One region of the Pseudomonas sp. No.21 genome, then DNA from elsewhere that is predicted to be linked to it. Evidence: predicted binding sites of a transcription regulator. Region 1 holds the regulator's gene; the other holds the start of a gene.

Region 1 (3,202 bases):
GGCCAGGGAGCGGTCCTCGTTGGTCAGCGGGTGCCGCCGGCGGGTTTCGGAGAAGCGCTTGAGCAGGGTCTCGTCATCCGCGTCCAGGTACAGCACGTCGCATTGGATATGGCGGGTGCGGGCTTCTTCGAGCAATTCGGGGAAGCGCTTGAGCTGGCTGGGCAGGTTGCGTGCGTCGATGGACACGGCGACCTGCGGATGCAGCAGTTCGGTCTGCAGCAGGGCGCGCTCGGCCAGTTCGGGGAGGAGGCCGGCGGGCAGGTTGTCGATGCAGTAGAAACCGTTGTCCTCGAGGACGTCGAGGGCGGTGCTCTTGCCTGAGCCTGAACGGCCGCTGACGATGATCAGGCGCATGGCAAGGTCCTAGCGTCCGTTCTGGACGTCCACTACCACCTGATACAGGCTGTCGCTGCTCTGCGCCACGCGCAGGCGGTCGCGCACTTCGGTGCGGTCCAGCATGCTGGCGATCTGGCGGAGCAATTCCAGGTGCTCGTCGGTAGCGGCTTCGGGGACCAGCAGTACGAACAGCAGGTCCACCGGGGCGCCGTCGATGGCGTCGAAGTCGACGGGGGCCTCCAGGCGCAGCACGGCGCTGATGGGCGCGGCGCAGCCGGGAAGCCGGCAATGGGGGATGGCGATACCGTTGCCGAAACCTGTCGAGCCGAGTTTCTCCCGGGCGATCAGGCTTTCGAAGATATCTTGCGAGTCGAGGTCGGGAAGTTCGCGAGCAACCAGGTTGGCGATCTGTTCCAGGACACGTTTTTTGCTGCCGCCCGGCACGTTCACGAGGGAACGGCCGGGGGTCAGGATTTGCTCAAGTCGGATCATAGGAAGGGGAATGTCAGCGGGCGGTTGCGCCCTGCTGGCGGTTCAGCTGCTTTTCCTTGTGTTTGATCAGTTGGCGGTCGAGTTTGTCCGTAAGCAGGTCGATGGCCGCGTACATGTCTTCATGCTCCGCATTGGCCACGACCTCGCCACCGGCGATGTGCAGGGTGGCTTCGATCTTCTGCTTCAGTTTCTCCACCTGCATGATCACCTGCACATTGGTGATCTTGTCGAAGTGGCGCTCCAGTCTGTCGAACTTCTCGACGACATAGTCGCGCAGGGCGTCGGTCACATCCAGTTGATGTCCACTGATGTTGACTTGCATACCGCTTTCTCCTTATTGCCCGTGTGTAAGAGACAGGCTAACGGGCCTGCCACCGGAACACTTTGGCGTGGATCAATCCGCGTCACATCAGCCGCTTGCGTTCGCTGGAAGGCGCTATCCCGAGGGATTCCCGGTACTTGGCGACTGTGCGGCGGGCCACTTGGATACCCTGTGCTTCCAGTAAACCAGCGATCTTGCTGTCGCTCAACGGCTTTTTGGCATTTTCCGCCGCGACCAGTTTCTTGATGATCGCGCGGATGGCGGTGGACGAGCATTCACCGCCTTCGGAGGTGCTGACGTGGCTGGAGAAGAAGTATTTCAGCTCGTATATGCCACGGGGGGTGTGCATGAATTTCTGGGTCGTGACGCGCGAAATGGTCGATTCGTGCATGCCCACCGCTTCGGCGATGTCATGCAGCACCAGGGGCTTCATCGCCTCGTCGCCGTATTCGAGGAAACCGCGCTGGTGCTCGACGATCTGGGTCGCCACCTTCATCAGGGTCTCGTTGCGGCTTTGCAGGCTCTTGATGAACCAGCGTGCTTCCTGCAACTGGTTGCGCATGAAGGTGTTGTCGGCGCTCGAGTCGGCGCGGCGGACGAAGCCGGCGTAGTGCGGGTTCACGCGCAGGCGAGGGACGGCTTCCTGGTTCAGTTCCACCAGCCAGCGCTCGTTGTGCTTGCGCACGATGACATCCGGCACGACGTACTCGGGTTCGCTGGCTTCGATCTGCGAGCCGGGACGCGGATTGAGACCCTGGATCAGCTCGATCACCTGGCGCAGCTCATCTTCCTTGAGCTTCATGCGGCGCATCAGCTGGCTGTAGTCGCGACTGCCCAGCAGGTCGAGATAGTCGCCCGCCAGGCGTTGGGCCTCGCTCAGCCATGGGGTCTTGGCCGGCAACTGGCGCAGCTGCAGGAGCAGGCATTCGCGCAGGTCGCGAGCGCCGACACCCGCCGGCTCGAACTGCTGGATACGACGCAGGACAACCTCGACTTCGTCGAGCTCGACCTCGAGCTCGGGGTCGAAGGCCTCCACGACTTCCTCGAGGGTTTCCTCCAGGTAGCCGTCATTGTTGATGCAGTCGATGAGGGTGACGCCGATCAGGCGATCGGTATCGGACATGGGCGCCAGGTTGAGCTGCCACAGCAGGTGGCTCTGCAGGCTCTCGCCGACCGAGGTGCGGGAGGTGAAATCCCATTCGTCATCATCGGAGCTGGGCAGGCTGCTGGCGCTGGTCTGGTAGACGTCTTCCCAGGCGGTGTCCACGGGCAGCTCACTGGGGATGCGCTCGTGCCACTCGCCGTCTTCGAGGCTCTCGCTCTCGGAAGTGGGAACGCTGGATTCCTGGAAGCTGGATTCCTGGCTGGCGGAGTTGGGCTGCTGCTCGCTTTCGGCCATGGGGTCGGAGTTGTCGAAGTCCTCTCCTTCCTCCTGGCGTTCGAGCATGGGATTGGACTCCAGTGCCTCCTGGATTTCCTGCTGCAGATCCAGGGTGGACAGTTGGAGTAGGCGGATGGCCTGTTGCAGCTGCGGGGTCATCGTCAGCTGCTGGCCCATCTTCAGGACTAGCGATGGTTTCATGGCAGGGGGCTTAGCACCTTATTCGCCGGCGCGCATGCGCCATCCACTACAGGGCGCCGAGGCGCCACCAGGAAGCAAATTATATGCCTGACCTTGAATGATTTTTCTACTGCTCGCAACTTCTGCGTGCAGGGCTGGCCTTCAGAGGCGGAATTCGTGCCCCAGGTAGACTTCCTTGACCAGCTGGTTGGCCAGGATCTCTTCCGCACTGCCTTCGGCGATGAGTTGGCCGTCATTCACGATGTAGGCGGTTTCGCAGATGTCCAGGGTCTCGCGGACGTTGTGGTCGGTGATCAGCACGCCGATCCCCTTCGCCTTGAGGTGGTGGATGATCTGCTTGATGTCGCCCACGGAGATGGGGTCGACACCGGCAAAGGGTTCGTCGAGCAGGATGAACTTGGGGGCAGTGGCCAGGGCGCGGGCGATCTCGACGCGACGGCGTTCACCACCGGACAGGCTCATGCCGATGC
Region 2 (3,202 bases), on a different contig from region 1:
GCCGGTGATCTTGGTGTAGAGGTCGTACTTCTTCGCCACCTGGCCGAGGACGATGAGCTTGTCCGGGGTGATCTCGCCGCCGGCGATGCGCGGCACGATGGAGTAGGTGCCGTTCTTCTGCATGTTGGCCATGAAGGTGTCGTTGGTGTCCTGCAGCGGCACCAGCAGCGGGTCGGTGATCGACTGGTTCCAGCAGGACGCCAGGATCGAGGCCACCGCCGGCTTGCAGGTGTCGCAGCCGGTGTGGCCACGGCCGTGGCGGGCCAGCAGTTCCTCGAAGCTCTGGATGCCCTCCACCCGCACCAGTGCGTAGAGCTCCTGGCGGGTGTGGGCGAAGTGTTCGCACAGGCTCTTGTCCACGGCCACGCCCCGGGCGCTCAGCTCGTGCTCGAACACCTGCTTGAGCAGGGCGCTGCAACCGCCGCAGCCGGTGGCCGCCTTGGTCTGCGCCTTGAGTTCGCCGAGGTCGGTGCAGCCTTCGTCCACCGCGCAGCACACCGCGCCCTTGCTGACGTTGTGGCACGAGCAGATGGTCGCGCTGGCGGGCAGGGCGTCGGCCCCCAGGGCCGGCGCGCCGTCGGAGAGAGACAGGATCAGGCCGGACGGGTCCCGGGGCGGCTCGATGCCGTTCTGCACGTACTGCAGCAGGGTGTCGTAGTAGCTGTTGTCACCCACCAGCACCGCCCCCAGCACCCGCTTGCCGTCGGCGGACACCACCAGGCGCCGGTAGCTGGCGCTGGCTTCGTCGATGAAGCGGTAGCTGCGCACACCGGGCGTGGCGGCGTGGGCATCGCCGATGGAGCCGACGTCCACGCCCAGCAGCTTGAGCTTGGTGGACATGTCGGCGCCGCTGAAGGGCTCGTGGGGCTGGCCGGCCAGCAGCGCGGCGAGGTTGCGCGCCATGGCGTAGCCGGGGGCGACCAGGCCGAAGACGCTGCCGTTCCAGGAGGCGCACTCGCCGATGGCGAAGATCGCCGGGTCGCTGGTGCGGCAGTCGTCGTCGATCGCCACGCCGCCGCGCGGGGCGATCTCCAGGCCGGCAGCGCGACCGAGGGCGTCCTGCGGGCGGATGCCGGCGGAGAAGACGATCAGGTCGGTCTCGAGGAATTCGCCGTCGTTGAACCGCATGCGGTAGGCGTATTCCTCGCCGGGGACGATCTCCTGAGTGGCGCGGGCCAGGTGCACGCCCACGCCCAGGGCCTCGATGCGGGCACGCAGGGCGGCGCCGCCGTCGGCATCCAGTTGCACCGGCATCAGCCGTGGGGCGAATTCCACCACCTGGGCTTCCAGGCCCAGTGACTTCAGCGCGTTGGCCGCCTCCAGGCCGAGCAGGCCGCCGCCTACCACCACGCCACGGCGGGCGCTGGCGGCGGCCTCGCGGATGCCGTCGAGATCGTCGAGGGTGCGGTAGACCAGGCGCGAGCGGCCCTCGGCCCCGGGGATCGGCGGCACGAAGGGGTAGGAGCCGGTGGCCAGCACCAGGCGATCGTAGGGCTGGCGGCCTTCGGCGGTGATCACTTCGCGGCGTTGGCGGTCGATCTCCAGCACCTGCACGCCCAGGTGCAGGTGCACGCCGTGGCGGGCGTACAGGCCGGGTTCGCCGAGGCCCAGGGCCTCGGCGTCCTTGCCGGTGAAGTATTCGGAAAGGTGCACGCGGTCGTAGGCGCGCTGGCGCTCCTCGCCGTAGACATGCACCTGGTAGCGCCCCAGGGCGCCACGTTCGATCAACTGCTCCACGCAGTGGTGACCGACCATGCCGTTGCCGATGACGACCAGGATCTCGCTTTTGATCGGGGTGACGATGGCGTTCATGAGCCTTCCTCTGTCGAAGCCGCTGCCAGGGCCTGCGGAAAAAAATGCAAAAAAAAACGCCTGGAACCGTCGAGCGGCTCCAGGCGCCTTTGCCTGGTATTGGTGGGTGTCGGGGAGGGCCGTACGGGCTCCGTTGCCCTGGCCATCCGTCCCGCTGTGCTGGGTCATCGGCGACCGTGCGGGAGGCCCCGGTGGAGAAATCCAACGGAGCCGATCAGGGAAAAGCAGGTTGCATGCCAGGTGCGTGAAGGGGCGGTGGCGGGGCGGGCGCGGCCCTTGCGGGGCAAGGCATGCGGCGCGGATGTGGCGCTTGCCCGCGCGGTGGAATCAGGCGGCGGCCGTGGCGGTCGGCTGAACCATGATGGGGCGCTGGGGCGCGCCGTTCCCTGTTTTGGAGCGGCGCACCGGGGCGGTCAGTTGAGCAGGTCGGGGTCGAGCATGTCGCACTCGAAGCTCAGCCAGCCGCCTTCGACGCCGGCGTCGCCGCCGGTGATCGGGCCGTAGTAGGTGAGGCCGATGTCCAGGGTGATGCAGACGTGGGTCGGCTCGTCCGGGGCTGCCAGCTGGCCCTTGAAGTGCACCTTCATCACGCCCGGGGAGACGGTCTCCAGGCCGATGTCCACGCGGGCGTTGTCCACCGCCTCGGCTTCGCGGCCGAAGTGTTCGGCGCTGACGGTCAGGGTGGCGGTGTCTTGGTACATGCAAGGTCTCCAGTGATAGGCGCGCGCCCGGGGGCGAAAGGCCGCCAGGGTAATCCAGCGTCGGGGGCGCGACCATCGTCGGATGAAAAAAAGCGATCCGCGCGTCAGATGGGCCGAACCCCCGCCGCCGTCGCCTCTCGAACCCTGTACAGCCACAGAGGAGACGCGTCATGACCCAACAGGACGAAACCGACCCCACGAACCGGCTCCGGCGTGACTCGCCCGGCGACGCGCGCGGCCTGCCGGGCTACCCGAAAGAGCGCGACGGCGAACGCCCGCGGCGCCAGATGGGCGACGAGCCGGGCTTCGACCCCGACTCCCCCGACCTCGCCGACCCGCAGATCGACCCGCCCGGGCCGCCGCAGGCCCCTACCGACGGTGCCCACCCGGCCAGGCCACGCGCCCCCGGCAAGCAGTACCCGCCCTACGATTGACGCTCCGGGCCGGTGAGCGTGGTCGACGACCCTTTCGCTCGCGGCCCGCCCCACTGCGCCTGCGCACCGCCCTTGCGCTGTTCCGATGGGCTTCTAGTCTGTTGCTTTCCGGAGTTTCACCAGCACAAGGAGCGATATGTCATGCCGGATTACTACGATGAAGATGGAAACAAACACACCCTGTCGGACTGGCCCGGTACCTCGTACAAGGCCCAGGTGATCAATAACGCCTACAGAACGGGCAATTTCTTCGTG

Evidence for each region. Region 1 encodes sigma-54, which starts transcription at its own class of promoters, with help from an activator protein. Its sites were predicted from a motif close to ANTGGCATNNANNTTGCTNT; they were not measured.
Region 2: nirB (nitrite reductase large subunit NirB) is a predicted target of sigma-54. The motif match lies at 2,034-2,053, and genes of this name have one in related genera.

The regions. Positions count from the first base shown of each region.
Region 1 is NZ_BAAJNO010000006.1:283,551-286,752, reverse strand. It holds gene rapZ (RNase adapter RapZ) at 1-354, opposite strand, end outside; gene ptsN (PTS IIA-like nitrogen regulatory protein PtsN) at 364-828, opposite strand; gene hpf (ribosome hibernation-promoting factor, HPF/YfiA family) at 842-1,150, opposite strand; gene ACYJSS_RS14455 (RNA polymerase factor sigma-54) at 1,233-2,732, opposite strand; gene lptB (LPS export ABC transporter ATP-binding protein) at 2,874-3,202, opposite strand, start outside.
Region 2 is NZ_BAAJNO010000001.1:85,379-88,580, forward strand. It holds gene nirB (nitrite reductase large subunit NirB) at 1-1,812, opposite strand, end outside; gene ACYJSS_RS00370 (hypothetical protein) at 2,226-2,513, opposite strand; gene ACYJSS_RS00375 (DUF6021 family protein) at 2,801-2,947, shown strand; gene ACYJSS_RS00380 (HNH endonuclease) at 3,089-3,202, shown strand, end outside.